2 regions of the Luteococcus peritonei genome follow, and region 2 is predicted to be linked to the other one. Evidence: riboswitches for the same ligand, from Rfam matches in the RefSeq annotation. Region 2 holds a riboswitch; the other holds the start of a gene.
What was found. A riboswitch is a leader RNA that binds a small molecule or an ion and turns the genes downstream of it on or off. The one in region 2 is predicted to bind cobalamin.

Region 1 (15,680 bases), on a different contig from region 2:
CCGCTGGCCGCGCCGGCCGCCGAACGGGACCTCAGCCCCAGCCCGAAGCACAGCCCGTACAGGGAGAAGACCACGGAACCGAGCAGCGCGAGCAGGGCGCTGAGCAACCAGACGCTGGCCTCGGCCCGTGCCCCGGTGGCGGCGCCGATCGTGTAGATCAGCGCCACGGGGAGGGCCGCGATGGTGATCGCGGAGGCTGCCTTGACCATCACGAAACCGCGGTCGGTGAGCGGGGTGAGGCCGAGCTGGCGCCCCCAGCCGAGCATCTTCTCGGTGGCGGCGGCCGCGCCGACCGACGAGGTGGCGGTCACCGCTCCGTACATGGCCATCGAGATCATGATGTGGGCCGCGATGTTGCCCCGGCCGACGTCCTGCTCCGCGTAGGACTGGGTGGCCCCGAAGACGACATACATGAAGGCCGGCAGTGCGACGGTGAAGAACAGGCCGATCCGGTCGCGGAACTCGCGGAGCAGTTCGTAGCGGTAGTAGGTGGGATTCATCGCGTGGCTCCGCTCAGGTCCTGGCCGGTCAGTTCGAGGAAGGTCTGGTCCAGCGATCCGCGCGAGACCTCGAGCTCGCGGCCGCCCAGGTCGAACAGGGCACGGGCGACCGCGTCCGAGTCGTGGCACCGGACGGTCAGCCGAAGGCCACCGTCGGGGGCCTGGCTGGCACCCGTGTCCAGCACGCCGGGCATGGCCCGCACCGCGGCGCGGGCCTGGTCCGCCCGCGCGGGGGAGAGGTCGGCGGAGACCGTGCGGGCGCTGGTGCTGGCCCGCAGCTCCGCGGTGCTCCCGTCCGCCACCACCTTGCCGTGGGCGACCAGCACGATGCGCTGGGCGAAGGCCTCGGCCTCCTCGAGATAGTGGGTGGCGAAGATCACCGTCCGCCCGGACTGCGCATCGCGGTGCATGGTCTGCCAGAACTCGTGGCGCGCGGAGACGTCCATGCCGGCGGTCGGCTCGTCGAGGACCAGCAGCTCGGGCGACGGGAGCAGGGCCAGCGCGAAACGCAGCCGTTGCTGCTCGCCGCCCGAGCACTTCAGCACCCGGCGGCCGCGCAGCGGTTCCAGCCCGGCACGCGCGATCACCTCGTCGACACCCAGGTGCCGGCGGTACATCGACGCGACCAGCCGAACGGTCTCCTCGACGGTGAGGTCGTCCAGCAGGCCCCCGGACTGCAGGACGGCCGAGACCTTGCCGTCGAGGACGGCCTGCCGGGCGCCGGTCCCGAGCACGCGGACGCTCCCGGCGCTGGGTTCGGTCAGGCCCAGGACCATGTCGAGGGTGGTCGTCTTGCCGGCCCCGTTCGGTCCGAGGAAGGCCACGATCTCACCGCTGCGGACCACCAGGTCCAGGCCGTCCACGGCCACGACGGGATCCGAGGCGCCCGGGAAGACCTTGCGCAGGCCGGACAGTTCGAGGACTGGCGTGTTCATGGCACCCACTGTGCCGCCCGGCCTGCCCCCCGGGGCGATGGTCAAGCGTCAGTGCTTCGACGTGACACCTGTCACCCGGCTCTCCCCGGCCTCGACGAAGTGGGCGGTGCGGGCCGCGCGTCGCAGCACCCGCAGCAGGGGAGCGCCCAGTGCCCCGATCAGCACCGCATTGCTGATCGCGCGCCCGGCATCCCAGGCCATCGCGGTGGCCAGCTTGTAGAGGGCGAAGACGTGCAGGTTGCGCAGCGGCCCGGCCGCCGGGTCGAAGGAGAGCTGGGTGCCGTTGCCCAGGTTGAAGGGCCAGAAGGCGAAGTCCATCACCCAGCCGTAGCCGAAGCCGGCCACGAAGCCGTAGGCCGCCAGCAGGGCCACCTCCGCGGCGCCGCGCAGCCGCGGCAGCAGACCGGCGCCCAGCCCCACGAAGCCCGCGGCGATCATCTGGTAGGGCAGCCAGGGCCCGACGCCGCCGGTGAGCAGCGCGGAGGTGAACAGGGTGGTGGAGCCCAGCACGAAGCCGAAGCCGGGCCCGAAGACCCGCCCGGCCAGGATGATCGGCAGGTAGACCGCCTCCAGGCCACCGGTGCCGGCACCCAACGGCCGCAGCACCGCGCCGACGGCGGTGAGAACGCCCAGCATGGCCAGCGCCTTCACGTCCAGGTCATTGCTGGTCAGCTCGCTGAGCACCACGGCCAGCAGGGCGGGCAGCACCAGTGCGAAGAGCAGCGGGCCCAGCTGGGCCTGGTCCAGGTGGGCCGAGGGCGGCACCAGCAGCGGCCAGGTGAAGGCCAGCAGGCCGGCCAGGGCCACCACCGCCAGCATCAGCCACTGGTGGCCGCGCACCCGCACCGCGTCGGCGCGTCGAGGCTCGGGAGCCTTCATGGCGCCAGCCGCCGCACCTCGGCGGCGGAGAGCAGCGGCGAGGGGCGGAAGACCTTGGCCACCTGCGGCGCGAAGGCCGGTGAGCTGGTGAGCACCTCGCGGGTCGGCCCGTCGGCCACCACGTCGCCGTCGGCCATCACCAGGGTGCGGTCGCAGCAGGCGGCGGCGAACTCGACGTCGTGGGTGCTGAGCAGGATGCAGCGTCCGTCGGCGGCCAGCCGGCGCAGGATGGTGCGCAGCTGCTCCTTCATCTCGTAGTCCAGGCCGCGGGTGGGCTCGTCGAGCAGGATGACGCCCGGCTCGCTGGCCAGCTGGATGGCCAGCACCAGCGCCAGCCGTTGCCCCTCGGACAGGTCACGCGGGTGGCGCTCGGGCGGCAGGTCGGCGCCCAACCCCTGCAGCAGCGCGGCGGTGGTGCCCGCGGGCACACCGGACTCGGCGTCGGCCTGGGCGCACTCCTGCTCGACGCTGTGCAGGTAGAGCAGGTCGGCGGCGCTCTGCGGCACGAGGGTGACCAGGCTGCGGGCGGTGGCCGCGTCCACCGCGCGGGGGTCCCGGCCGCCCACCACCAGCCCACCCGTCGAGGGCAGGGCGCCCTGCATCGCCCACAGCAGCGAGGACTTGCCGGCACCGTTGCGACCCATCAGGGCGGTGATCGTGCCGGGGGCGAAGCCCACCCGAAGGTCGTTGACGGCCAGCACGTCGCCGCGCTGCACCGACAGGCCCTGCAGCTCGACGGCCAGCGCCCCGTCCGGGCCGGGGCGCCAGGGCTCGGGGGCGGGGGCGATGCGCAGTTCTTCGGCGATCACCCGTCGCCGGGCCTCGCGCACGCTCAGCGGCACCTGCTGCCAGTCGAGCCGACGGGCCAGGGCGGCCAGCGGCGGCACCACGTCGCAGCGGCCCAGCAGCTCGCGGGCCGGGCCCAGCTGCACCCCGCCGGTGCCGTCCAGCCAGGCCACCGAGTCGGCGGCCTGCATCACGCGCTCCAGCCGGTGCTCGGCCAGCACCACGGTCATGCCGACGTCGTGCACCAGGGTGGTGATGGCGCCCAGCACGTCCTGGGCCGCGGTGGGATCGAGGGCGCTGGTGGGTTCGTCGAGCACCAGCACGCGCGGCTGGGCGGCGAGCACGGCGGCGATGGCCACCCGCTGCTGCTGGCCGCCGGAGAGCTCGGTGAGCGCGCGGCCGCGCAGGTCGGCGATGTTCATCAGGTCGAGGGTCTCCTCGACGCGCTTGCGCATCGCCGCCGGGCTCAGCCCCAGCTGCTCCATGCCATAGGCCAGCTCGTCCTCGACCCGGTCGGTGACGAAGCTGACCAGCGGGTTCTGTCCCACCCAGCCCACCAGGTCGGCCAGCTCGCGGGGGCGGCAGTCCCGGGTGGAGCGGCCGTCGATGCGGACCTCGCCGGACATCGTGCCGCCGCTGAACCAGGGCACGAGCGCATTGATCGCGCCCAGCAGGGTGGACTTGCCGGTGCCGGTGCGGCCCACCACCAGGCACAGGTCGCCCTCGGGGATGGTGAAGCTGGCCTGGCGCAGCACCGGGTGCGCGGCGTCGGCATAGCTGATCGTGACCTGGTCGAAGCTGATCACAGGCTGTCCTTCGACGGTGCCGGGGTGAGCACGGCGGGCAGCGCCAGGGCCAGGGCGGTGAGCGGCATCAGCGGGTGCAGCTCGGGCCACTGCGGCGGGCTGGTGACCGGTGTCATGGCACCGGGGGCCAGCTGGAGCAGCAGCAGGCTGAGGGCGACGGCGGCCAGGCCGCAGCAGATGGCCCCGGTCTCCGCGGGAAGCCAGGGGTCGGGCCGGTAGTGGCTGATGGCCAGCCGTCGTCCTGAGATGCGCAGGCCGGCCACCACCAGGCCGAGACCCACCAGGATGCCGGCGACGCCGAGCAGCGTGGCGCCGGGGATGCCCAGCACCGCGAAGCTGCCCAGCACCATCAGCATCATGCCGCCCAGCAGGGTGGTGGCGGTGGCGCGGCCCAGCGGTTGCAGCGACAGGGTGCGCCCGTAGCCCCGCGACTCCATGGAGGCGGCCAGCTGCATGGATCGCTCGATGGAGTCCTCCAGCACCGGCACCAGCAGGCCGCGCAGGGCGCCGCGCCCCCGGCTGGTGGAGGCCCGCAGCCGTCGGGCGCGACGGACCCGCTGCCCGGACTCGATCAGCTGCGGCGCCACCGAGAGGGCGATCACCACCGCGGTGGAGATCTGGTGCAGGGCCGGGGGCACCGACTTCAGCGCCCGGCGCGGGTTGGCCAGTGCATTCGCCGCCCCGACGCAGACCAGGATGCCGGCCAGCCGCAGCGTGTCGTTGAGGGTGAAGAGCAGGGCGTCGAGGGTGACCGGGCCGCCGAAGTGCAGGCCGGCCAGCCAGTCCGGCGCGGTCCACGAGGGCAGGGTGAACAGCACGGTGCCGCTGCGCATCCGCCCGATCACCACCTGGAAGAACATCCGCATGGCCAGGATGAAACCTGCCAGCAGCAGGTAGGCGCGCACCGAGCGGGCCCAGGGCGCGCGGGTGCGGCGGGCCAGCACCACGGCCACCACGGCGCCGATGCACAGCAGCAGCATCAGCGGGTTGAGGGTGAGCGAGATGGCGGTGGCGGCGCACAGCGCCCAGCCCCACCAGGCCCACGGGTGCAGGCTGCGTCTGGGCCCGGCGCTCCTGCGGGTCTCCGCGGCCGACTCGGGCCGGGTGCCGGGCCGGCGGTCGCGCGGGTCCAGGGCAGGCTGCGGCCGGCCGGCGTCGACGCGGGGCGCCGTCGCCGGCAGCTCGCGCTCGATGCCGACCAGCCTGCTCATGCTCAGGCCTTGCGACGGCGGGCCAGCACCAGGCCCGCGATGGCGGCCAGGGCCAGCACGGCAACGGTGGTGATGACGCCCCAGGGGGTGCCCTTGCTCTCGCCAGCCGGGGCGGTGGCCTCGGCGGAGGCCGAGGGCGAAGCGGAGGCGTCGGTGGCGGCGGGCAGCGATGCGACGGCCGGCATGCTGCACTCCTTGCCGTAGCACCAGCCCTCGAGGGTGCCGGCGGCCGGGACGCTGTTGTCGGCGCCCTTCTCGCTCATCTTCCAGCCACCGTCCTTGGTGCCGAGCCAGTAGTGCCAGTAGTTGCCGTCGAACTTGGCCGGGCAGGTGGCCGGCTCGCCCTCCATGGCGCAGACGAAGCCCTTGGCGTCCTTGGTGACCTTGACGCCGGCGTCGGTGAGCAGCTGGCTGCCGGTGGCGGCCTTCTCGACGCACCTGTTGACCAGCAGCTCACCCTTGGAGTCCTGGATGGCGAGCCAGACCTTGCCCTGGTCGAGGCAGTCGGTGGCGTCGTTCATCGGGGCGGCCTGGGCGGCCAGCGGGGCGGAGGCCAGGGCGGCGAGGGCCGCGGTGGTGGCGAGGGCGGTGCGCAGGGTCTGCACGAGGGGTCCTTTCGGGTGGGCCCGCGCCTCGAGTGCCAGCGTCGGGAACCACCGGAATGACCGGGCGGTCCTCGGCTCGGCCCGCTCTCCGCGACAGGCATGATGAGTCCGAACCATGCCAGGCATTCCGACTGTGACGGCTGCGGGTCAGTCCCGGACTTGCACCGGGTTCCCCTGGACGTGGTTACCCGCCAGAGACTACTGCAGCCCTGCCGGCCGCTGCACGGTGGGTGCGGCCCCGGTTGCCACGGGCCGACGCACCTCGAGCACCCGGAAGCCCTTGTGCGAAGCCAGTCGGGTGCACTCCCAGCCCTGCTCGCCCAGCCAGCGCTGCAGCGAGTCGGCGCCCAGGTTCTTGCCCACCACCATCACGGCACGGCCCTGCGGGGCCAGCCGCGGCAGCCAGGTGAGCAGCAGCTCGTGCAGCGCCGCCTTGCCGATCCGGATCGGCGGGTTGGACCAGATCTCGTCGTAGCGGACCTCGGGATCGGCCTGCTGGGGCAGCAGCGTCCGCACCCGGTCATCGGCACCGGCACGACGGGCGTTCTCGGCGGTCAGGGCCAGCGCACGTTCGTTCACGTCCACCGCGTCGACGGTGCTGGTGGGGCACTCGGCGGCCAGGGCCACGGCGATCGGACCGTAGCCGCAGCCCAGGTCGAGCAGCCGAGCGCCGTCCTCGGGAGGGGGCAGCTCGTCGAGCATGATCCGGGTGGCGGGGTCCAGCCGGGAACCGGAGAAGACGCCGTTGGCGGTGACCAGGACGTGCTCGCGGCCCCAGATGGTGGCGCGTACCTCGCGACGCTTCTCCTCGCCCTCGGGGGTGGTGAAGTAGTGGCTCATCGCTCCTCCTCGTCCAGGCTGGGTGTCTCGTCCAGGGTGCGCACGGCGCGGGCCAGCTCGGCGCGCTCGGCCAGCCGGTGGTCGGCGGGATAGCCCACCTCCTCCAGGCACAGGCCCTTGGCGGGCATCACCGTGACGCCGTTGTGGCGCTTCGGGCTGGCCATCACCTCGGCCAGCCAGGCCTCGTCGCGGGCCCCGGTGCCCACCGCGGTCATGGCGCCCATCAGGGAGCGCACCATGGAATGGCAGAAGGCGTCGGCGACGACGGTGAACTCCACCACCCCGTCGGCGCGCCGCGCGGCCTGCAGCCCGGTCAGGGTGCGGATGGTGGTGGCCCCGTCGCGGGGCTTGCAGAAGGGCGCGAAGTCGTGCAGGCCCAGCAGCATGGTGGCCGCCGCATTGGCCCGCTCCAGGTCGAGGTGGCCGCGCAGCCCCACCACGTGGCCGCGCAGCAGCGGGTCGGGGATGCTCTCGGTGTCCCACAGCCGGTAGCAGTAGCGGCGCCAGACGGCGGAGAAGCGGGCGTCGAAGCCCTCGGGGGCCTCGCGCACCGACGCGATGACGATGTCGCCGTCTAGCACCCGGGAGAGCCGGTGCTGCAGCCGGGAGGTGTCCACCTCGTCGGCCAGGTCCAGGTGGGCCACCTGGCCGCGGGCGTGCACGCCGGCATCGGTGCGTCCGGCCACGGTGAGCTGCACGGGGGAGGCCAGCCGCAGCACCTGTGTGGTCCAGCGTTCCAGTTCTCCCTGCACGGTGCGCAGCCCCGGCTGGGCGGCCCAGCCGGAGAAGTGGGTGCCGTCATAGGCCAGGTCGAGCCGCCAGCGCCTCATGAGCTCTTCCGGTAGGTCAGGTCGTGGATGGTGCGGCCGGCCGCCAGGCCCTTGCGCTCGTACTTGGTCACCGGGCGCAGCTCCAGGCGGGGCGCCCAGCCGGTGCCCTCGGGGTCCGAGGGGTCGAGGTGCTCATTGGTCAGGCCCTCGGCGACGTCGAGCACCTCGCGCATCCACAGCGCGTAGTCCTCCCAGTCGGTGGCCAGCCGCCAGCGGCCGCCGTCGACCAGCCGGCTGCGCACCAGCTGCGCGAACTCGGGGCTGACCAGGCGACGCTTGTGGTGGCGGCTCTTGTGCCAGGGGTCGGCGAAGAAGAGCCACAGCTCGCTGATGCTGCCCGGTGCGAAGAGTCGCTCCAGACCCTGCTGGCCGTCGGCCATCACGATCCGCACGTTGTCGACGCCCTCGCGCGCCAGCTTGCCGAGGGTGTTCGCGACCGCGGGCTGGAAGACCTCGAAGGCCACCACGTTCGCCTCCGGATGGGCGGCCGCCATGGGCACCAGGGAATCACCCGTGCCGGAGCCGATCTCGACGATCAGCGGGGCCCGTCGCCCGAAGACCTCGTCCCAGTCGATGCTGGCGTCCTCGGCGATGGAGGTCTCGGTCTCGCCCTCGGACACCCGCACCACCCGGCTCTGGTTCCAGGTGGTCCAGGCCTTGAGCTGGGAGTCGTTCATCCGGGCGCTGCGGCGCACGAAGCTCACCACGTCGCGGCGGACGCGACGTTCTCCGGTGCGGCGGTGGGGCTCGAGCGGTGGCGGTGTGGGCACCGGGCAAGCCTACCGGCGACGGGGCTGGGGGCCGTCGCCGCGACGGCTGCGTGACGCCCAGTGGCCCGGGCGGAAATCCGGGTGCGCCGCAGCGGACGGTCTGGCACAGTGGTGGTGACGGCGCCGCCCGCGCCGAGCTCGCGCGAGGACCCCAGCTCCCGCGTCACGGCGAAGGGGAGCAGATCCTCGGGCACCTGGACTTGTCGTTCTCGTCCGACCGTGGTGCCGTGCTGGGGGCGTGCCCGTGGTCGAGGTGAGAGATGACTCGAGACAAGGACTTCAAGGCGCTGGTGCGCTCCCGGATGCGCGAGACCGGCCAGACCTACACCGCTGCGCGGGCCCACCTGGCCGACGAGCAGGAGGCCGGTGGTCGGGGAGGGCCCGGCGGTTCCGGCGCCACCCCGGCCCCGAGCGCCCAGCCGGTGCTGCAGGAGAGCGAGCGCTGGCGCCTGGCCCGGGAGGAGCAGGAACGCGTGGTGGGCCGCTTCGTGGGCGACGGACGCCTGGTGAACTTTCCCGCCCGACGCCGGGCCCGGGCGCACGTGCTGCTCCACCTGGCCGCCCGTTTCGAGCGCGGACGCATCTGGAGCGAGCCCGAGGTGAACCAGCGGTTGGCCGAGGTGGTGGAGGACCACGCCTTCTGGCGTCGCGAGCTGGTGGACTACGGCTACCTGGAGCGCGAGGCGGGCCGCTACTGGCTGGCCCGCCGGCTTCCGGTGCGTCCGGCGCACATGGCGCAGGAGATCCCCGACTGGGAGGCGCTCTGGCTACCGGGGCACCTGGGGCTGGGCGATCCCGCCTGAGGACCGCCCGCGATCAGGCACAGCCCTCGGGGCCGCAGGCCTCGCCCTCGGTGGCCAGCGGCGCCAGCACGGGCTGCTCGTTGGCCTGCTTCTCGCTCCACACCTGCTGCAGGGCCTGGACGAAGGCTTCGGTGGGCTGGGCGCCGGAGATGCCGTAGCGCTGGTCCACCACGTAGAAGGGCACGCCGCTGATCCCCAACGAGCCTGCCGTGGCGACCGACAACTGCACCGCCTCGTCCAGGGAGGCGTCGTCGATGGCCCGGAGGGCCAGCTGCTCCTCCATCCCGCAGGCGACAGCGGCCTCGACGAGCACCTCGTCGTCGCCGATGTCCATCCCCTGCTCGAAGTGGGCGCGCATCAGCCTCTCGTTGAGGCGACCGACCAGTCCGTCGGCCCGGTTCTGCTCGGTGGTCCGCCGGGCTGCCTGCAGCAGGCGGTGGGCGCGTCGGGAGCTGGCGACCACCAGGCTCTCGAAGTCATAGGCCAGCCCCTCCCCGGCGGCCACCTCGGTGACCTGGGCCAGCATCTGCGCCACCTGCTCGACGGGCATCTGCTTGCGCTCGGCCAGGTACTGCGCCTCGCTGCCCTCGTAGCGGGTGGGCAGCTCCGGGTCGAGCAGGAAGGAGTGGTAGTCGACCTCGAGCTGGTCGGCGAAGGGCAGCTGTGCCACGGCGGCGTCGAAGCGACGCTTGCCGATCAGGCACCAGGGGCAGGCGATGTCGGACCAGATGTCGATCTGCAGGGTCATGGCGTCGAGGCTAACGCGGCTTTGAACGTGCTACCCGCCAAGGCTGCCCGGCGCCTGATCGCGCAGGGCGAAATGGCTTGCCGCGCTGCCGCAGCCCTTGCAGTGTGGAGCCCATGGCTGACAACGAGAACGTGACCGTCTCCCGCGTCATCGACGCCCCGGCGAAGGACATCTACGAATTCCTGACCCTGCCCCGCAACCACGTGGCACTCGACGGCTCGGACATGGTGCGTGGCGCCGTGAACGGCGACCAGCGGCTGTCCGCGGTGGGCGACGTCTTCACCATGGACATGTACGCCGACAGCCAGGGTGGTGACTACCAGCGCGACAACCACGTCAGCGGCCTGGTGGAGAACAAGGTGGTGGCTTGGAAGCCGGCCAAACCGGGGGAGCAGCCCGGTGGCTGGGAGTGGGTCTACACCCTCGAGCCGCAGGGCTCCGAGGCCACCGAGGTCACCCTCAGCTATGACTGGAGCGAGGTCACCGATGCCAAGCTCAAGGCGCGCTTCCCGATGATCCCGAAGGAGGCCCTCGAGGCCTCGCTGGGGAACCTGGCCCAGGCGGTCTCGGAGAAGTGACCCCACGGACCCGGGTCCTCGGACCCGGCGTCGGTGTGGTGGGCATCACCTGGGTGCCTCCGGATGATGACCGCCACACCGACATCTGAAGAACAGCCAGTTTCCACTGGCTTGGGTACAACGCGGCAGGGCCCCGCACCCCTTGGGGTGTGGGGCCCTGCTGAATACTACGCCCTGTCGAGCAGTTTCTGCGCCAGCTGCGGCGGCACCAGCTCGTAGCCGTGCGGGCTACGACGGAAGGAGCCGCTGCCCCGGGCCAGGCCACGCAGGTCCACGGCATAGCGTTCCAGCTCGGCCACCGGGACCAGGGCCCGCAGGATCGACTGGCCGGCGCCGTCGGTGTCGGTGCCCAGCACCTGGCCCCGCCGGTTCGACAGGTCGGTCATCACCGCGCCCAGGTACTCGTCGGCCACCCGAACCTCCACCTCGTCGACGGGTTCCAGCAGGGCGACGTTCTGCTCGGTGGCCGCCTCCTTGAGCGCCTGCGCTCCGGCGGACTGGAAGGCCATGTCGGAGGAGTCCACCGAGTGCGCCTTGCCGTCGTGGAGGGTGACCTGCACGTCGACCATCGGGAAGCCGTAGACCGTGCCGCGCTCCATCTGGGCCCGCACGCCCTTCTCCACCGAGGGGATGAACTGGCGGGGCACCGCGCCGCCCACCACCTTGTCCACGAAGGCGAAGCCCGCGCCCCGCTCCCGGGGCGCGATCTCGATGTCGCAGACCGCGTACTGGCCGTGCCCGCCGGACTGCTTGACATGGCGGCCGTGGGCCTTCGCCGGCGCGATGAAGGTCTCGCGCATCGCCACCTTCACCGGCTCGGTGGTCACCTTCACTCCGTAGCGGTCGTTCAGCCGGCCCAGCAGCAGGTCGGTGTGCGCGGTGCCCATCGTCCACAGCAGTTCCTGGTCGGCCTCCACGGTGCGCTCCAGGCGCACCGTGGTGTCCTCGACCACCAACCGGGCCAGCGCCCCGGCGAGCTTGTCCTCGTCATTGCGGGTGGCGGGCTTCAGCGCGGTGGGCAGCAGCGGTTCGGGCTGCATCCAGGGCTCCACCAGAGCGGGGGAGTCCTTCGCGCTGAGCGTGTCGGAGGTCTCGGCGTGCGAGAGCTTGGCCACCAGCACGATGTCACCGGAGATGGCGACGTCCTTGGTCTTCAGCTCCAGGCCCACCGGGAAGGCCAGCGGGCCGATCTTCTCGTCCTCCTCGTGGCCCGGGTGGTGGGCGTCCTCGGTGCCGGTGAAGACCTCGCGGTGCCCGGCGACGTGCACCACGTCGTCGGTGCGCAGCGTGCCGGAGTAGATCCGCACCATGGACTGCCGGCCGGCATAGGGGTCGGAGGTGGTGCGGATCACCTGGGCCACCAGCGGGCCGTCGGGATCGCAGCCGATCTCCACCAGGTCGGTGCCGTCCACGGTGGTGATGGTGGGCATCGCCTTCTCCGCCGGGGTGGGGAAGCCGTTCTCCACCAGCCGCAGCAGTTCCTCGGTGCCCACCGCATTGGAGACCTGCACCGGGATCACCGGGAACAGGGTGGCGCGGCTCATCGAGACCAGCAGGTCGCGGCGCACCTGGTCGACGGCCAGCTCCTCGCCCTCGAGGTAGCGCTCCATCAGCGAGTCGTCCTCGCTCTCGGTGATCACGCCCTCCAGGAAGTCACCCCGGTAGGCGGCGATCTGCTCGGCCTCCTCCTGGCTGGCCGGGCGGGTGCTGCTCTGGCCGCCGCAGTACTCGTGCACGTTCTGGGTGACCAGCGACATGTTGCCGACGATCTCCCCACCACCGTCGGTCAACGGCAGGTAGGCGGGCACGATGCCCTCGCCGAGCACCTGACGGCACTGCTCGACGGCACTGGTGTAGTCGCCGCGCTCCACGTCGAGCTTGGTGACCACGATGGCGCAGGGCATCTTCACGGCCTTGCACTCGCGCCACAGCGCGGCGGTGGCGTTGTCGACGCCGTCGGCGGCCGAGACCACGAAGAGGGCGGCGTCGGCGGCGCGCAGGCCGGCGCGCAGCTCGCCGACGAAGTCGGGATGGCCGGGGGCGTCGAGCAGGTTGATCACCACGTCGCCGCTGGAGACCGACGCGAGGGTGAGGGCGGCGGCACGCTCGGTGTCGTCCTTGGCGGGCCGGTGCCCCGGGATCCGGGCGGCCAGCAGGTTGTCGAACAGTGTGGTCTTGCCCGACCCGGACGACCCGACCAGGACCACATTGCGTAGGTCGACGGGGCTGGAGACCTTGTTTGCGGAAGCGCTCACCTTTGAACTCATGGCAAAACATTGCTCCCCTGTGAGCCCTCCGACAAGGGCAGATGGTTGTGGGGAATGCCACAGCCACGGTCAGCCCGGCAGCAGCGCTGCCTCCAGCTCGCCGAGCGCCAGGCTCCCCGGCGCCAGCACCCGGCAGCCCCAGCCGAGCAGCACCCCGGGGCGCAGGCGGCCCAGCAGGCGCTGGTCGCGTCGCCCGGTCACCGGGTGGTGGTCGATCACCAGGCAGCGCTCCAGTGGGGCCTCCACGTGCAGCACCACGGGCCCGAGCCGCAGCCGCATCCCCGGCTCCGGACGGATCGGCTCGGCACGGTCGTCGAGCACGATGTTGGGCCGGTAGCGGTCGGTGTCCAGCGGCAGGTCGTCGAGCTCGGAGCGCAGCAGCAGGCTCACCGGGGAGGACCAGATGAATCCCCGGCGCCCCGTGGTGCGGGCCAGCAGCAGCTCCTGGCCGGCGGCCTCGGAGAGCCTGCGCGCCACCTCGCCGCCGTGCACCAGCGCGCTGAAGCGACGGTCGTAGTACAGGACGGTGCGCTCCCGGCCGTCGAGCAGCAGGTCGTCCGGCCCGGGCAGCTCCGTGGGCTCCACCCGCAGACCGGCCAGCCAGGGCAGGTCGGTGGCGCGGACGCAGCGCAGGTCAGGGGTGACCGGGGACCAGAGCCGGTCACCCTCGATGCCGTCGCCGTCCAGCTCCAGGCGCTCGGCCGACAACCAGCTGGTGCCCTTCACAGGGCTCCAGCCCAGCCGCTCGACGCTGGTCACCGGGCCCACCGGACCTCCTCGTCGCCGTGGGCCAGCTGGTCCACCAGCTCGCAGAACATCATGTTGGCCCAGCTGAACCATGCCCGGGTGAAGTCGGCCGGGTCGTCGACGTGGAAGGACTCGTGCATCATCCCGGTGTCCGCGGTGGTGGCGGCCAGCAGCCGGGCGAGCCCGACGGCCTCCTCGCGCGAGGTGGCGGTCAGGCCCTGGACCGCCAGCGCGATCGGCCAGACGCGGGCGCCCGGGGTGTGCGGGCTGGAGATGCCGCTCGCTGCCCGGCCCCGGTGCCACCAGGGATTGGCGCCGCTCAGCACCCGCGCCCGGGTGGCCAGGTAGTCACGGTCCTGGCGGTCGACCCCGGCGGTCAGCGGCAGACCCAGCAGGCTCGGCAGGTTGGCGTCGTCGGCGGCCAGGCTGCCGCCCAGGCCGTCCACCTCGTAGTACCAGCCGCCCTCGGGGTGGTGGGCGTGGGCCGCCACGCCGGCGCGGATCTCCTCGGCCAGGCGCTCGCAGCGCAGTGCCAGCGGCTCGTCGGCCCAGACCTCGCGAGCCAGCTCGGCGGCCAGGTGCAGGCTGTGCGCGGCGGTGAGATTGCCGGGCACGTTGTAGCCGAAGGTGCAGGCATCGTCGCTGGGCCGAAAGCCCTGCCAGGTCATCCCGGTGCGCGCCACCGGGGCACCCCGGCCGCGGCGCGGGAGGCTCTCGGAGGCCTGGCGCCGCAGCACCGCGTCCAGCCGGACGAAGCGGTAGTCGGAGGACTCGTGGTCCTGCTCCAGGCGCCACAGCTCCACGACCCGGTCGAGGCCGGTCCGCACCTCGGAGCCGAGGTGGTCGGGCTGTCCGGTGGCCCGCCAGAGCTGGTGGGCGAGCTGGATCGGCAGCGCGAGCGAGTCCAGCTCGTACTTGCGCTCCCAGATCCACGGGTCGGCGCCCAGCCGCCAGACGTGGTCGTCCAGCAGGTGGTGGGTGCCGCCCACCGGCCCACGGTTGAAGGCATTCGCGCGCCGGTCGTGGCCCAGCAGGTGCCACTGCATCCGCACCACGCCGCGCAGCATCCCGGCCACCTCGGTGCTGTGGGCGGCCAGCGCCAGCCAGGGGCGCATCTGGGCCGAGGAGTCGCGCAGCCACATCGCCGGGATGTCGCCGGTGACGACGAAGACGCCGTCGCGGCCGGGGCGCAGGGTGCGCGTCCAGGTGTCGCCCATCAGATCGCGGTAGAGCCTTCCCATCCCGTGGCCGAGCGCGGTCTCGACGGCCTCACCTCGCTGCTCCAGCAGTGCGCGCACCGGTTCGGGCAGCGGCAGGGGCTCGGGCGGGCGACGGCTGCCGGGGCGCAGCAGGGCGGGCACCAGCGTGCCGGGGCGGGGCAGGGGCATGGGCCAAGGCTAGTTCGCCCTCGGCGTGGAGGCTGCCCACGGCTGGCGGCGATGTCGGCGGCAGGCGCTAGGTTGGTGAGCACCCCCGCACGCAACCCCTCAGGAGATCCCTGTGCCTCTGTCCTTCGATGTCTGGGCCCCCACCCCCGAACGCGTCGAGCTGGTGGTCGACGGCCAGACCGTCGAGCTGCAGCGCGCCGAGGAGGGCTGGTGGCGCCTCGGCGACGAGCACGCCGACCTGGCGGTGGACGGGGCACGCTACGGCTACCGGCTGGACGGCTCCGAGCAGGTCTACCCGGATCCGCGCTCGCGCTGGCAGCCCGACGGCGTGCACGGCCTGAGCCAGGCCTACGACCCGGCCGGCTACAACTGGGCCGACGGCGACTGGACCGGCCGCCAGCTGGCCGGCCACTCCATCTACGAGCTGCACGTGGGTACCTTCACCGAGCAGGGCACCCTGGTGGCGGCCATCGAGCGGCTGGACCACATCGCCGAGATGGGCTTCGACTTCGTCGAGCTGATGCCGGTCAATGCCTTCAACGGCGTCCACGGCTGGGGCTACGACGGCGTCTGCTGGTACGCGGTGCACGATCCCTACGGCGGTCCGCGCGCCTACCAGCGCTTCGTCGACGCCTGTCACCAGCGTGGCCTGGGCGTGGTCCAGGACGTCGTGTACAACCACCTGGGCCCCAGCGGCAACTACCTGCCGCTCTTCGGCCCCTACCTGGACGAGAGCGTCAGCACCCCCTGGGGCGGCGCGATCAACCTCACCAAGCAGGACTCGGACCACGTGCGGCGCTACATCATCGACAACGCCCTGATGTGGCTGCAGGACTTCCACGTCGACGGGCTGCGGCTCGACGCGGTGCATGCCCTGATCGACACCTCCGCGATCCACCTGCTGGAGGAGCTGTCGGTGGAGGTGGGTGCGCTGAGCGCCTTCCTGGGCCGCCCGCTCTCGCTGATCGCGGAGAGCGACCTGAACGA
Region 2 (15,680 bases):
ATGCGGCGGGCGGCTTCGGCCTGGTCGATGCGACCGGCGGCCAGGTCTTCCAGGATGCTGTCAAGGTCCATGGCCACAAATGTAAAACCGACCCTTCCAGACTGGAAGGGTCGGTTCACATTCTCGGGGTGAGTTCCGGGTCAGCCCTTGCTGCCGGGCTGGATCTGGTCGGGCAGTGAGCCCTCCCGCGCCGAGGCCTCCATCACCGCGGCCATCGCCTCAGGTCCGGGCGGCAGGTCGTCGATCTTGGTCTCGGCACGCTCCTCGCGCACCTCCCCCTCGTCGGGCAGCTGGTCGGTGGCCGGGGGCTTGTCCGGGTCCTGCTCGCTCCGCCCGTGGGAGGCCAGGGCGCGGATGAAGGCATTGCCGAAGGCCATCAGCGGCACGGCGAACAGGGCGCCCAGGATACCGCCCACGATGGTGCCGATGGCGATGCCGTAGAGGACGGCCAGGGGGTGGATCGAGACCGCCTTGCCCAGCAGGAAGGGCTGCAGGCCGTGGGCCTCGATCTCCATCACGGCGACGAAGACCACCAGCATGATGATGGCCTTCCAGAAGCCCAGGGTGAGCAGCACCACGGAGGTGGCCACCAGGCCGGAGACGAAGGCGCCCAGCAGCGGAACGAAGGCGCAGATGAAGGTGAGTGCACCGATGGCGAGCCAGAGGTTGGAGCCCACCAGCAGCGCGCCCAGACCGGCCCCTGCACCGTCCACCGCGGCCACGATGACCGCCGCGCGCACATAGCTGACCAGGGCGGTCCAGCCGCGCAGGCAGGCGTCCTCGATCCGGGCGCGCTGACCCCGGGGCACCAGCTGGAAGCCGGTGCGCGCCATGCTGCGGCCCTCGAAGAGGAAGTAGAACAGCGCGAACAGGGCCAGCGCGGTGCCCGCGAAGAAGTGGCTCGCCTGGGTGCCCGCCGCGGCGGCGTAGTCAGCGGCGGCCGACTGCTGTCCCTTGGCCCACTCCACCACCTTGTCGGTGTAGCTCTCGATCTGGGCCTGCTGCAGGTGCAGCGGGCCGTTGCCGAGCCAGTTCATGAACTGCTGGTAGCTCTGCACCGCCGCATCGGCCAGGCTCGAGGACTGCTCGGCGATCTGGGTGCCCACCAGCGCGAAGATGCCGACCACCAGGCCCACCAGGAGCAGCAACGAGAGGGTGACCGCCAGCCAGCGGGGCAGGCCACGACGCTGCAGGAAGCTCTTCACCGGCCACAGCGCCGCGCACAGCAGGAGCGCGACCATGAGCGGGATGACCACCTCGGAGAGGTGGCCGAGGATGCGCCAGAAGGCGAACAACCCGGCGCCGATCACCAGCAGACGCCAGATCCAGCCGGCGGCCAGCTGGATGCCGTGCGGCACCTCGGCGGGCTGGGCGGCCTGCGCGGCCAGCAGCTCGGAGCTGATGACGGGCGCCGGCTGGCGGCCGGCGTCGTCGCGGACGAACTGTCCGAAGTTGAGCCTGAAAGCCATGGTGGGAAGGGCCCTCTCGATGCGGGGGTGGAGGCGGTGCCGGATCAGGCTAGCCTGATCCGGTGCCCAGTCCGACCTCCCCACTGAACCGGCTGCGCCCCGACCCCACCCTCCCTCGTGACGTATATGTGCTTGCCACGATCGCCTTCTGCGTCTCGGTGGGCTTCGGCGTGATGGTTCCGGTGCTGCCCGTGTTCGCTCGTAGCTTCCAGGTGAGCAACCTGATGGTGGGCATGGTGATCAGCGCCTTCGCCTTGATGCGGCTGGTCACCAGCCCCGGCTGCAGCCCGCTGATCCGCCGTTTCGGGGAGCACACCGTGCTCGGTGTCGGCATGTTCATCGTGGCCGCCTCCAGCGCCGCCGCCGGACTGGCCACCACCTTCTGGGGTCTGCTGCTGATGCGCGCCGTGGGTGGCATCGGCTCGGCCATGTTCACCGTCGCCGCCATGACCCTGCTGCTGCGCGTGGTGGACCCCGCGCGCCGGGGGCGGGCCAGCGCCCTCTACTCCGGCGGTTTCCTGATCGGCGGCATGGCCGGGCCGGCCGTCGGCGGCCTGTTCGCGGCCATCTCGCTGACCGCCCCCTTCTTCGTCTACGCCGCCACGCTGAGCCTGGCCGGCATCGTCGGGCTGGCCCTGCTCTCCCGCCCCGAGCGCGAGGCCTCCGGCCAGAGCACCGAGCAGATGCCGTTGGCCCAGGCGCTGGGCGACGTGCGCTACCGGGCCGCGCTGGCCACCAACTTCGCGCAGGGCTGGCAGTCCTTCGGGGTGAGATCCTCACTGGTGCCGGTGCTGGTGGTCGAGGGGTTGCACCGCACGCCGTCGTGGACCGGCATCAGCTTCGCCCTGGCCGCCGTGGTGCAGACCCTGGCGCTGGGGCCGGTGGGCCGACGGGTGGACACGGTGGGGCGCCGGCCGATGATGATCATGGCGGGCCTGCTCACCGGCGTCGCCGCGATCGCCATGCCCTTCTCCCCCAGCATCTGGGTGCTGGTGGCGGTGCTGTGCGTCTACGGCCTGGGCTCGGCCGCCCACTCGACGGCACCCACCGCCGCGGTGGGCGACGTGACGCGTGGCCGGGGTGGTGCGCCGGTGGCGGTCTTCAGCATGATGAGTGACCTGGGCGCCATCATCGGCCCGCTGGCCGCCGGCGCCCTGGCCGACGCCCTGGGCCTGGGCGCCGCCTTCGCCGTGGGTGGTGCCCTGCTGCTGGTGGGTGCCGCCTGGTCCTGGTCCATGCCGCGCGAGCGGCCCGACGTTGTCACCGTGGAAGGACGTCCATGACTGCCAAGCCGCTGTCCGATCTGGTGGCCCCCGACTGGGCCGAGGCACTGGCCCCTGTCGAGGAGCAGGTGCACGCCATGGGCGACTTCCTGCGCCGCGAGGTGGCCGAGGGCCGCAACTACCTGCCCGCCGGCGACCGGGTGCTGCGCGCCTTCAGCCGGCCGCTGTCCGAGGTGCGGGTGCTGGTGGTGGGACAGGACCCCTATCCCACCCCGGGCCATGCCGTGGGCCTGAGCTTCAGCGTCGAGCCCGACGTGCGCCCGGTGCCGCGCAGCCTGCAGAACATCTACGCCGAGCTGCACTCGGACCTGGGGATCGAGCCCGCGGTCCACGGCGACCTCACGGCCTGGTTCGAGCAGGGTGTCCTGCTGCTGAACCGGGTGCTCACGGTGCGCCCGGGTGCTGCCGCCTCGCACCGCGGCAAGGGCTGGGAGCCGGTCACCCAGCGCGCCATCGAGGCCCTGGTGGAGCGCGGCGGTCCCCTGGTGGCGATCCTGTGGGGACGCGACGCCCAGTCGCTGACCCCGATGCTGGGCGAGGTGCCCGTCATCGCCAGCGCCCACCCCTCCCCGCTGTCCGCCCGCTCCGGCTTCTTCGGCTCGCGACCCTTCAGCCGCGCCAACGAGCTGTTGGCCGCCCAGGGTGGCGAAGCGGTGGACTGGCGGCTCCCCGAGCTGGGCTGAACCCGCGCAGCGGTAACCTTCGCGCGTGCTGTCCCCTCGTCGCGCCACGACCGCCCTGCTCCTGCTGCTCCCGCTGACCGCCTGCGCGGCCGGCACCGATGGCGTCTCCGGCCCGCCGCCGGCCGCGAGGACGTCGGTGGGCGCCACGTCGAGCGCCCCCGCCCCGGCCGGCTCGACGTCGGATCCACGGCGACACCGGTCACCACACCGGCGGCGGACGCGCCGGTGGACTGCCGCAAGCTCAAGTGCATCGCCCTGACCTATGACGACGGCCCCGGCGAGCACACCCCGGAGCTGCTCAAGGCCTTCACCAGCCGGCATGCCAGCGCCACGCTGTTCATGCTCGGCAATGCCGCCAAGGCCCACCCGGAGATCGTGCGGCAGGCCGCTGCGCAGGGCTTCGAGGTGGCCAACCACACGTACGACCACAAGCCGATCAGCGACCTGTCCGATGCCCAGGTGGCCGACGAGGTGAAGCGCACCGACGACGTGCTGCAGCAGATCACCGGCCGCCGCCCGCACCTGATGCGCCCGCCCTATGCGGCCCGCACCAGCCGCACCGACAAGGTGGTGGGCGCGGAAGGGCTGTCGGTGATCGTCTGGGACAACTCCCCCGAGGACTGGGTGGCCGGCCACGACACCGCGCCCGTGATCTCGAAGTTGACCCTGCAGCGCGCCAGCCGCAATTCCATCATCCTGATGCACGACATCCACCCGTGGACGGTGAAGGCGGCACCGGCGATCATCGACGGCCTGCAGAAGCAGGGCTACACCCTGGTCACCGTGAGCCAGCTGCTGGGGTCCACGAAGGCCGGGACGGTCTACCCGCGCCACTGACGGGCGTAGGTTCGTGGGGTGAGCCCCCTCGAGATCGTGCTGCTGGTACTGGCCGGCGTCGGCGGCGGGCTGTGCGGCTACCTGACCGGGCTGGCCTCCCTGGTGACCTATCCGGCGCTGCTCGCGGTGGGCCTGTCGCCGGTCACGGCCAATGTCAGCAACACCCTCGGCGTGCTGGCCATCGGCGTCGGCTCGACGATGAAGGCCGGCGGGCAGCTGCTGCCGCTGGGCCGTTCTCGGCTGGTCCGTGACGGCGCGGTGGCGCTGGTGGGCGGCGGGATCGGTGCCGGGCTGCTGCTGCTCGGCGGCGACGAGGGCTTCGAACGGGTGGTGCCCTTCCTGGTGGCGCTGGCCTCCGCGCTGCTGCTGGCGCAGCCGGCGATCACCGCGCGGCGCGGCGGCGAGCGCGACCAGCCACGGGCCTACTTGGCCGGTCTGGTGCTCACCTGCCTGTACGGCGGATACTTCGGTGCGGGCGCCGGGGTGGTCTTCCTGGCGCTGGCCCTGCTCACCAACACGGTGGGCTTCGACCGTTCGATGGTGCTCAAGAGCCTGCTGCTGGGCTGCTCGAACCTGGCCGCCTCGCTGGTCTTCGTGCTGGCCGCCCCGGTGAACTGGTGGGCGGCGCTGGCCACCGGCGTGGGCTGCTATGTCGGTGGGCGGCTGGGGCCCACGGTGCAGCAGTGGCTGCCGCAGCAACTGCTGCGCTGGGCGATCGGGCTGGCCGGCTTCGGGCTGGCTCTGTGGCTGGGCTGGCAGGCCTTCGCTCCTGCGGCGGCGAGCTAGCCTTGCGCCATGTTCTTCGAGCGCCGCGCCGTCCCCGTCCCCACCGACCACGACGAGCCGCAGCTGGCCATGCCCTTCCATCACCGCGTCTTCGGTGACCCGTTGGAGCGGGACTTCCCGGGCAGCGAGGTGGCCTACTTCGCGATGGGTTGCTTCTGGGGTGCCGAGAAGCTCTTCTGGCAGACCGACGGCGTGCTGTCCACCGCCGCGGGCTACATGGGCGGCAGCAACCGCAATCCCAGCTACGAGGAGGTGTGCACCGGCCTGACCGGTCATGCCGAGACGGTCCGGGTGGTCTTCGATCCCAGCCGCACCAGCTACCGCGAGCTGCTGGCCGTCTTCCTGGAGAACCATGACCCGACCCAGGGCGACCGGCAGGGCAATGACGTCGGCCCGCAGTACCGCTCCGCCATCTTCACCACCTCCCCGGAGCAGGAGGCCCAGGCCCGTGAGGCCCTGGCCGGCTTCCAGCAGGGCCTGACCCACGCCGGCTACGGGACGATCACCACCACCGTCGAGCCTGCGCCGCAGTGGTACTTCGCGGAGGACCTCCACCAGCAGTACCTGGAGCACAACCCCAACGGCTACTGCCCGGTGCACGCCACCGGCGTCACCTGCGGCTGAGCCGGTCTCCCTCCGGGCGGCCACTGACCATTTGGTAGATCTTGGGCCGAAATCCTTGCCCTGCGGCAAAGCCGGGCGGCAGGCTGGTGCCACCCCACGCGCCCGGACCGCCTCACAGCGCCTGCGACGGAGCAGGCACCGGCCCGGGCCAGAAGGAAGAACCATGCCTTCTCCCAAACCGTCCCTCCGGACCTGCCTTGCGCTCTTCGCCACCACCGGGCTCGCCCTGGGCGCCGGCCTGGCGCCGGCGCACGGCGCCCCGTCGGGCCTGGTGACCCGCACCCTGAGCGACGGCCGCACCAGCTTCGTACAGGTCGACAACCCCGGCGGCCCCAGGCTGAGCTACTCCCCCTCCAGCGGTGTCACCATCCTGGAGGTCAGGACCTCGGCCGGGCTGCTCGGCTTCAAGGACATGAACGGCAACCGCCAACTCGACACCTGGGAGGACTGGCGTCAGCCGGTCGCGGCCCGGGCGAAGGCCCTGTCGGGTGAGCTCAGGAAGGAGCAGATCGCCGGGCTGATGCTCTTCAGCTCTCACGAGCGCGATGCCGCGGCCGGGTTGAGCGATGCGCAGCGCAAGTACCTGAAGGAGGACCAGCTGCGCAATGTGCTCAATGCCGGCCCCAACGACGTCACGGCCAATGTCACCTGGGTCAACCAGATGCAGGCCTACGCCGAGGCGCAGGCCGCGCCCGGGATGCCCTATGTCCCGGTCAACTTCTCCTCCGACCCGCGCTCCACCGCGGCCAGCGACTCCGCCTACAACGCGGCCGGCACCGACATCTCGCGCTGGCCCTCCAACCTGGGCCTGTCGGCGACCTTCCGCACCAGCACCATGCTCGACTTCGCCAGGACCTCCTCGGCCGAGTACCGCGCCATGGGCATCACCACCGCGCTCGGTCCGCAGATCGACCTGGCCACCGAACCGCGGTGGCTGCGCGTCGACGGCACCTTCGGCGAGAACGCGGCCCACACCGCCGCCATGGCCAAGGCCTATGTCGACGGTTCGCAGGACAGCTACGACGAGCGCGGGCGCGCCACCGGCTGGGGCTCCGAGTCGATCAACACCATGATCAAGCACTTCCCCGGAGACGGCGCCGGAGAGGGTGGCCGCGAGGCCCACATGAATGCCGGCAAGTACGCCGTCTACCCCGGGGACAACTTCGAGGAGCACCTGGTCCCCTTCACGGCGGCCAAGGACTCGATGTCGATGATGAGTTCCTACTCGATCGCCATCGCCAAGGACGGCTCGCCACTGACCGGCAACCGCGTCGGCTCGGCCTATGACAAGACCAAGATCGACATCGCACGCAAGGCCGGCTACGACGGCGTGATCTGCACCGACTGGGGCGTCACCACCGGCTACACCGACCCCAACTCACGCTTCGGCATGGCTTGGGGCATGGAGTCCGCCAGCGTCGAGGAGCGCCACTACGCCGTACTCAAGGCCGGTCTGGACATGTTCGGCGGCAACAACAACAAGTTGCCCGTGCTGGCTGCCCACCAGATGTGGCAGAAGGACTTCGAGGCCGGCAGGAACCCGATCAGCGCCGACGAGCGCTTCCGCCAGTCCGGTGAGCGGATCCTGCGGATGCTCTTCGCCCCCGGGCTCTTCGAGGACCCCTACCTGGACCTGGCGCGCTCGAAGGCCGTCGTGGCCAGCGCCGACAAGGTGGAGCGCGGCTACCAGGCGCAGCTCGACTCCGTCGTGATGCTCAAGAACGCGAACCGCACCATCAAGAAGTCCCCGCTGGCCAAGTACCGCAACAAGACGGTCTACATCCCCAGCACCATCCAACACGGCTTCCCCAGCGTCTTCTCGCAGTCCACCAGTGACGTGACCGGTCCGATGCTCGACGTGGCGGTGGCCAAGCAGTACTTCAAGCAGGTGCTCACCGACACCCCGATCACCGACCTGAAGGGCAATGTCGTGGGCTACGAGCAGCCCGACCTGAGCACGGTGGACATGGTCCTGGTGGGCATGCGGGGGCCGGACAACGGCGACAACTTCACCGGTGCGGGCCTCACGAAGGACGGCACCTTCTACCCGCTCTCGCTGCAGTGGAAGCCGTACACCGCCATCGGCAAGAACGTCCGCAAAGTCTCGATCGCGGGCGACATCCTGCCCGACGGCAGCCAGGAGAACCGCTCCTACTTCGGACGGACCTCCCGGATCGGCAACGAGTATGACCTGACCGCCACCCTCAATGCGGTCAGGGCCGTCAAGAAGGTCGAGAAGCGGACCGGCCGCGAGATCCCGGTGGTCGTCGCGGTGAAGGCGAAGACCAGCTTCATCCCGGCGGAGTTCGAGCGGAAGGTCGACGCCCTGGTGGTGGGCTACTCGGTCAGCGACCGTGCGCTCATCGACACCATGCTCGGTTTCCACAACCCCACGGGCCGGCTGCCCATCACGAGCCCGCGGAACATGGACGCGGTGGAGGCCCAGGCCGAGGACGTCGGCGAGGACATGGCGCCCTACCGCGACTCGGCGGGCAACACCTACCGCTTCGGCTTCGGCCTCAACTGGAAGGGCACCATTTCCCGGCGGTGACGCCCGATGGCATGCAAGGGCGCCCGCTCCCGGATCTCTCCGGGGGCGGGCGCCCTGTGGGTACGGGGGTCAGGCGGCTGCGGTCCCGGCTGTCGCAGTGCCGCGGTTGCTGCGTCCGGTGAGGGTGTCCACGACGTGCGCGATCGCGGCGTCGCCGGTGACATTCGTGGCGGTGCCGAAGGAGTCGATCGCGATGTAGGTGGCGATCATCAGGCCCACCTGCGCCTCGTTGAAGCCCAGCTGGCTGGTGAGCAGCGCGGTCGCGGTCATGATGGCGCCGCCGGGCACGCCCGGGGCCGCCACCATCATGATGCCCAGCAGCATGATGAAACCGATGATGGTGCCGGTGTGGATCGGCATGCCGTAGAGGATCATCACGGCCAGGCTGAAGCAGGTGATCTTGATGGTGGAGCCGGCCAGGTGGATCGTCGCGCACAGCGGGATCACGAAGGAGGCCACCGGCTCGGAGACGCCGGAGGCGATGGTCTGGCGCAGCGTCACCGGGATGGTGGCCGCGGAGGACGAGGTGCCAAGAGCGGTGGCATAGGCCGGCAGCAGCGTCCTGAGCATCGTCAGCGGGTTGCGGTGCGCGATGGCGCCGGCGACGCAGTACTGGATCAGCAGCAGGATGACGGTCAGGCAGAAGACCATCACGATCACGCCCAGGAAGGTGGTGATCACGTTCCACACCTCGCCGGCGGCGGTCATGTTGCAGAAGATGCCGAAGATGTAGATCGGCAGCAGCGGGATGAACGTCTTCACGATGACCAGCTCGACGATCTCGCGGAACTCCACCAGGCCACGGTGGATGACATCACCCTTGATGGCGGTCAGCGCCACGCCGATGACGAAGGCCAGCAGCAGGGCGGTCATCACGCCCATGGCGGGCGGCATCTCCACCTTGAAGTAGGGCGCCAGCAGGGCGTCCTCGGGGTTGGTGACGTCGGTGACCACCTTCTTGCCCTCGAGCAGGCGCGGCAGCAGCGCCATGGAGACCGCGTAGCCCATGAAGCCGGCGAACAGGGTGGAGCCGTAGGCGATGGCGGTGGTGATCGCCAGCCACTTGCCGGCACCGGCGCCGAGCTCGGAGATGGCGGGAGCGATCAGCCCCAGGATGATGAGCGGGATGATGAAGCCCAGGTAGTTGCCGAACAGGCCGTTGAAGGTGACGAAGACGCGCACCAGCCAGTCAGGGAAGAAGAGACCACAGACGATGCCCAGGACGATGGCGATCAGGATCTTGGGGAGCAGGCCCAGCTTCGGGCGAGATGGTTCGGCCATGCAGCGAATGCTAGGGGCAAAAGTTCACGGCGTCAGGGGATGCCCACGTGACATTCTGCACCGCCGGGGGGCGGTGCCGGTCCGGGCCGCCGCCGCACCGTCGCCCGGTGCCCACGGGCGCGACCTGCCAGACTGGAGGGGTCGGTCCCACTCCCCCTCTGACAGAAGGACGAACTGATGAGCTTCACCGATTCGCTGCTGGATCCCGCCAAGCGCCCCCAGGTGGTGCAGGCGATCGCCGCCGTCGTGGACCAGGAGGTGGACGCCAAGTCCGGCCTGGCCGGCATGGCCCTCAAGGGCGCCTATGCCAGCGCCAAGAAGGCCAAGGAGGGCATCGTGCCCAAGGCCACCGACGCGATGCTGCCCGACATCGCCGCCGCCCTGCAGCCCTACTGGGACGCCAAGGGAGAGCAGGACTTCGGCGCCTACCTGTCCAGCCGCTCCGGCGAGGTCGCCGACTCGCTGCTGGCCGTCGCCGACGCCAAGGCCGCCAGCCCCGACAATGCCGCCATCGCCAAGCTGTACAAGCCGATCCGAGGCAAGGCCAAGGGCTACGTCGAGGAGGCCCTGCCCCGCCTGGCCGAGGCCCTGAAGCCCTTCGTCGGCTGACCGTCGCCACGACGCACGACGCACGACGCCCCGCACCCGGCTCGGGTGCGGGGCGTCGTCGTCCCGGGGCTCAGGCGAGCCGTCGCGCCACCACACGGGTGGCCTCGGTGTCAGGACCGGCATGGCTCTCGTCGGTCCAGACCGCCAGGACACCGCCGCGCTGCCCGGCGGTCACCAGCGGCTGCTGCTGGTTGTCCTGCGTGGAGAGGTTGACCAGTCGGTCCCGGCCCAGCGGCAGGCCGCGGGCGGAGAGCTCCCGGGAGCACACCGCCAGGTGCACCGGGTCGTCGGCCGACCTGCTGCCGTCCTCCCAGACCGCCACGTAGCCACCGCGCGGCAGTGCCGTCAGCCGGGGCTTCTGCTGGTTGCCGGTGGTGATGGAGCTGAGCACCCGCTCCGGGCCCGCGCAGGCGAGCCGACGGTCGAACAGGCGCACCACGGCGGCACCGCCCGAGCCGTCACGGCCGGGGCTGGTCACGTCCTCCCAGGCGACCGCGATGCCCTGGTCGCGTCCGACGGCCAACGAGGGACGCCCCTGGTTGCCGGGTGCGGCCTCGTCGAGCTGGCGCTCGGGCGTGGCGAAGCGCCCCTTGGCGTCCAGCAGGGCGCCGCGCACCCCGGTGCCCTGGCCGACGGACAGGCCGGAGGCATCGGTCCACGCGGCCACGAAGCCGCCTGCGGTGCGGGCGAGGGCCGGGCGGGACTGCTTGTCCGCCGTGGTGCGGTTCAGGGTGAACTCGTCGGTGCGGGGGCGGCGCAGGTCCATCACGCGGGCCTTGGCGTCCCAGGCGGAGGGGCTGTCGGAGCCGGCGCCGGTCCAGGCCACCACATAGCGGTTGCCCGGCAGCGAGCTGATCGCGGGCGCGAACTGCACCGGGGTCGCGTGCTGGGAGACGGTGGTCGCGGTCCCCAGCCGACCCTCACGGCCCAGGCGCACGGTGCGCACCTGGTTGGCCGAGGGCCCCGCCGAGCGCAGCCAGGCCACCACGAAGGAACCGTCGTCCAGGGCGGTGACGGCGGGGTACTGCTGGTTGCCGGGCGTGCCCTCGTCGAGCGGGATCTCGTCACCGAAGGGGCGGCCGGCCTGGTCCAGCAGCCGGGCCACGACGCGGGTCTGCCCCGTCGGCTCCTCGCCGTGGTCATGCCCGGTGCCGTGGTCATGGTCGTCGGCGTGGTCATGGTGGTGGCTGGCGAGCTGGCTGGTGTCGGTCCAGACCACCAGGCGCAGCCCGTGGCGGTTGGTGGCGGCGGCCGGGAAGTACTGGTCCCCCTCGGTGGTGCGGTTGACCTGTTGCTCGGTGCCGTCGGCAGCACGGTGGGGCGCCGCTGCAGCAGCGACGGGCAGGGCGGCCAGGATGGCGCCGGCGAGCACGGCCAGGCCGGGATGGAGATGGGTTCGTGTCATGGCGACTATTAGATAATGATTCTCATTTAATCGCTAGTCCATGCTCGTGATCCTGGTCTGACCACATCCCGCTATTTCTCACCCCCCTTGCCCCCGCGCGAAGCACCCCCGATAGGGTTGGCAGTGCTGGTTCGGCCTGTGCGAACAGGTCGTCGCAAGAGGGAATCCGGTGCAAGTCCGGAACTGTCCCGCAGCGGTGAATGGGAACGAGGAACGCCCGTCCGGCATGCGAGTGATCGCACGCCACCGGCGGCAGCACTGGGCCGACGACGGCCTGGGAAGCGGCGCTCCGAGGAAGTCGCCCGATGGCGAAGTGCCCATGAGTCCGAAGACCTGCCAGCGGCGCCGCGGCAGCCAGTCGCGGGGCACGGCGTGACGGGACCAGTCCTGCAGGGTGATCCCGCGACGCCACGAGTCGAGCCGAGGAGCCGCACCGTCAGGCCCGCCGCACCACGCGGTGGGCGACAACCTCATCGGAGCAGGAGTCTGCATGACAACGACCGAGCCGGATGCCCGCGGGGGCGCAAGCGAGCTGACCCTCGCCGGCGACTTCGCGAAGCCGGACATGGACCAGTGGCGCGATGCCGTCGCCAAGGTCCTGAACCGCGGGCGACCCGAAGACAAGCAACTCGATGGTGAGCAGTCGATCAAGCGGCTGCGCACCACCACCGTCGACGGGATCGAGATCGAGCCCGTCTACACCCTGGCCGACGCCCCCGAGCAGCTGGGCGCCCCCGGCGTGGCCCCCTTCACCCGCGGCACCACGGTGCGCAGCGGTGAGATGGACGCCTGGGACGTGCGCGCGCTGCACGAGGACCCGGACACCCTGTACACCCGCAAGGCGGTCCTGGAGGATCTCGAGCGCGGCTGCAGCAGCCTGTGGTTCCGCGTCGACCCCGACGCCGTGAGCGCCGAGGACATCTCCAACAACCTGGCCGACGTCCTGCTGGACCTGGTCAAGGTGGAGGTCTCCAGCCGCACCGACCAGAAGGCTGCCGCCGAGGCCCTGCTGGGCATCTACGAGAAGGCCGGCAAGCCCAAGGACCAGCTCAGCCTGAACCTGGGCCTGGACCCGATCGGTCTGGCCGCGCTGAACGGCGGCGAGGCGGACCTGTCCGGCCTGGCCGACTGGGTCAAGCGCCTCGAGGGCATGCCGAAGAGCCGTGCCATCGTCGTGGACGCCACCATCTGGGACAACGCCGGTGCCGGCGACGTGCACCAGCTCGGCTACGCCCTGGCCACCGGCGTCGAGTACGTCCGGGCCCTGGTGGAGCAGGGCGTCAGCGTGGACGACGCCTTCGAGACCATCAACTTCCGGGTCTCGGCCAATACCGACCAGTTCGCCACCATCGCCCGGCTGCGTGCCCTGCGCACCTGCTGGAACAAGGTCGGCGAGACCTTCGGTGTGACCGAGTCGCTGCGCGGCGCCCGCCAGCAGGCGGTCACCTCCTGGCGCGACATCACCCGCGACGATCCCTATGTCAACATCCTGCGCGGCACGATCAGCGTCTTCGCCGCCGCCGTCGGTGGCGCCGAGGCGGTCAGCGTGCTGCCCTTCGACACCGCCTGGGGCCTGCCCGGTGACTTCAGCCGCCGCATCGCCCGCAACACGCAGGTGGTGCTCGCCGAGGAGTCCAACATCGGTCGCGTCAACGACCCGGCCGGCGGCTCCTGGTACGTCGAGAGCCTGACCACCAAGCTGGCTGAGGCCGGCTGGGTGGTGCTGGGCGACGTCGAGGCGCACGGCGGCATGGCCAAGGCCGTCGCCGACGGCCACGCCGTCGAGCTGCTCGCCCCCGTGATCGCCGAGCGCACCAAGCGCCTGGCCAGCCGCAAGGAGCCGATCACCGGCGTCAGCGAGTTCCCGAACCCCGAGGAGAAGCCGGTCCAGGCCAAGCCCCGTCCCGCTGCTCCGCAGCGCGGCGGCGTGGTCTGGCATCGCGACTCCGAGGTCTTCGAGACGATGCGCGATGCCGTCAAGGCCCGTGGCAACGCCCCGAAGGTCTTCCTCGCCTGCCTGGGCACCCGCCGTGACTTCGGTGGTCGCGAGGGCTTCGCCTCCAACCTGTTCCACGTCGCCGGCCTGGCGACGCCGCAGGTGGAGGGCGGCAGCGTCGAGCAGGTGGTCGAGGCCTTCAAGGCCTCTGGCACCCCGGTGGCCTGCCTGTGCTCCAGCGCGAAGGTCTACGCCGAGCAGGCGCTTCCCGTCGCCAAGGCCCTGAAGGAGGCCGGCGCACAGAAGGTGCTGCTGGCCGGCAACGTGAAGGAGCTCGGCGAGGCCGCCTCCGAGGCCGGGGAGGTGATCGACGGGACCATCGCCATGGGCATGGACGTCGTCGAGCTCCTCGGTTCCACCCTGAAGGTCCTCGGCGTCTCCGACGCGGGCCTCGAGACGTCAGGAGTCTCCAAGTGAGCGAACAGATCCGTTTCGACTCCGTGCCGCTGGGCACGCAGTCCGTCCCGGCCGACGCCGCCCAGCAGTTCGCCGAGCTGCTGGCCGCCGGCCCGCAGTCCGAGCAGTGGGTGACGCCGGAGCAGATCCCCGTCGAGCACCTCTACACCGAGGACGCCTACCAGGGCATGGACTTCCTGGAGACCATGCCGGGCATCCCGCCCTTCCTGCGCGGCCCCTACGCGACGATGTACACCTCGCAGCCGTGGACCATCCGGCAGTACGCCGGCTTCTCCACCGCGGAGGAGTCCAATGCCTTCTACCGGCGCAACCTCGCGGCCGGCCAGAAGGGCCTGTCCATCGCCTTCGACCTGGCCACCCACCGTGGCTACGACTCCGACCACCCCCGGGTGACCGGTGACGTCGGCATGGCGGGCGTGGCCGTGGACTCGATCCTGGACATGCGCCAGCTCTTCGACGGCATCCCGCTGGACCGGATGAGCGTCTCGATGACCATGAACGGCGCCGTGCTGCCGGTCCTGGCCCTCTACGTGGTGGCGGCCGAGGAGCAGGGGGTGAAGCCGGAGCAGCTGGCCGGCACGATCCAGAACGACATCCTCAAGGAGTTCATGGTTCGCAACACCTACATCTACCCGCCGCTGCCCTCGATGCGGATCATCTCCGACATCTTCGCCTTCACCAGCGCGAACATGCCGAAGTTCAACTCGATCTCCATCTCGGGCTACCACATGCAGGAGGCCGGCGCGACGGCCGACATCGAGATGGCCTACACTCTGGCCGACGGCGTGGACTACATCCGCGCCGGCGAGTCCGTGGGCCTCAACGTCGACCAGTTCGCCCCGCGCCTGAGCTTCTTCTGGGCCATCGGCACCAACTTCTTCATGGAGGTGGCCAAGATGCGTGCGGCGCGCATGCTCTGGGCCCGCCTGGTGAAGCAGTTCGGCCCGAAGAACCCGAAGTCGATGAGCCTGCGGACCCACTCGCAGACCTCCGGCTGGTCGCTGACCGCGCAGGACGTCTACAACAACGTGATCCGCACCTGCGTCGAGGCGATGGGCGCCACCCAGGGCCACACCCAGTCGCTGCACACCAATGCGCTCGACGAGGCCATCGCGCTGCCCACCGACTTCAGCGCGCGGATCGCCCGCAACACCCAGCTCTTCCTGCAGCAGGAGTCGGGCACCACGCGCGTCGTCGACCCGTGGGCCGGTTCGGCCTACGTGGAGAAGCTCACCCAGGAGCTGGCCACCAAGGCCTGGGCGCTGATCCAGGAGGTCGAGCAGGCCGGCGGCATGGCCAAGGCCATCGAGCAGGGCATCCCCAAGATGCGCATCGAGGAGGCCGCGGCCCGTACCCAGGCACGCATCGACTCCGGCCGCCAGCCGGTGATCGGCGTGAACAAGTACCAGCTCGAGAACCCCGAGCCGCTGGACGTGCTCAAGATCGACAACAACCAGGTGCGCGCGCAGCAGATCGCCAAGCTCGAGAAGCTGCGCTCGGAGCGCGACGAGGCGGCCACCCAGGCCGCCCTGGAGAAGCTCACCTGGGCCGCTGCCAACCCGGATCCCACCGATCCGGAGCGCAACCTGCTCAAGCTGGCCATCGACGCCGGCCGCGCGCAGGCCACCGTCGGCGAGATGTCCGACGCGCTGGAGAAGGTCTTCGACCGCTACACCGCCCAGATCCGTACCATCAGTGGTGTGTACTCCAAGGAAGCAGCCGGTTCCGATGCGATGACC

Region 1: linked by a shared signal. The riboswitch ahead of ABD073_RS01420 (hypothetical protein) and the one ahead of mutA (methylmalonyl-CoA mutase small subunit) in region 2 are both predicted to bind cobalamin.

Annotation. Positions count from the first base shown of each region.
Region 1 covers NZ_BAAAIX010000003.1:76,787-92,466, forward strand. Annotated here, with positions in the region: gene ABD073_RS01395 (ABC transporter permease) at 1-500, opposite strand, end outside; gene ABD073_RS01400 (ABC transporter ATP-binding protein) at 497-1,435, opposite strand; gene ABD073_RS01405 (ECF transporter S component family protein) at 1,484-2,314, opposite strand; gene ABD073_RS01410 (ABC transporter ATP-binding protein) at 2,311-3,906, opposite strand; gene ABD073_RS01415 (energy-coupling factor transporter transmembrane component T) at 3,903-5,117, opposite strand; gene ABD073_RS01420 (hypothetical protein) at 5,120-5,722, opposite strand; adenosylcobalamin-variant (AdoCbl-variant) riboswitch at 5,835-5,907, opposite strand; gene ABD073_RS01425 (class I SAM-dependent methyltransferase) at 5,921-6,562, opposite strand; gene truA (tRNA pseudouridine(38-40) synthase TruA) at 6,559-7,392, opposite strand; gene trmB (tRNA (guanosine(46)-N7)-methyltransferase TrmB) at 7,389-8,162, opposite strand; gene ABD073_RS01440 (DUF2087 domain-containing protein) at 8,423-8,965, shown strand; gene ABD073_RS01445 (DsbA family oxidoreductase) at 8,979-9,713, opposite strand; gene ABD073_RS01450 (SRPBCC family protein) at 9,827-10,291, shown strand; gene ABD073_RS01455 (elongation factor G-like protein EF-G2) at 10,459-12,546, opposite strand; gene ABD073_RS01460 (MOSC domain-containing protein) at 12,628-13,326, opposite strand; gene ABD073_RS01465 (glycoside hydrolase family 125 protein) at 13,314-14,693, opposite strand; gene treZ (malto-oligosyltrehalose trehalohydrolase) at 14,806-15,680, shown strand, end outside.
Region 2 covers NZ_BAAAIX010000035.1:14,395-30,074, forward strand. Annotated here, with positions in the region: gene ABD073_RS15100 (hypothetical protein) at 1-71, opposite strand, end outside; gene ABD073_RS15105 (AI-2E family transporter) at 141-1,469, opposite strand; gene ABD073_RS15110 (MFS transporter) at 1,532-2,752, shown strand; gene ABD073_RS15115 (uracil-DNA glycosylase) at 2,749-3,435, shown strand; gene ABD073_RS15120 (polysaccharide deacetylase family protein) at 3,661-4,272, shown strand; gene ABD073_RS15125 (TSUP family transporter) at 4,291-5,058, shown strand; gene msrA (peptide-methionine (S)-S-oxide reductase MsrA) at 5,068-5,682, shown strand; gene ABD073_RS15135 (glycoside hydrolase family 3 N-terminal domain-containing protein) at 5,846-8,233, shown strand; gene ABD073_RS15140 (dicarboxylate/amino acid:cation symporter) at 8,303-9,514, opposite strand; gene ABD073_RS15145 (DUF6918 family protein) at 9,692-10,123, shown strand; gene ABD073_RS15150 (hypothetical protein) at 10,194-11,528, opposite strand; cobalamin riboswitch at 11,639-11,883, shown strand; gene mutA (methylmalonyl-CoA mutase small subunit) at 12,019-13,941, shown strand; gene scpA (methylmalonyl-CoA mutase) at 13,938-15,680, shown strand, end outside.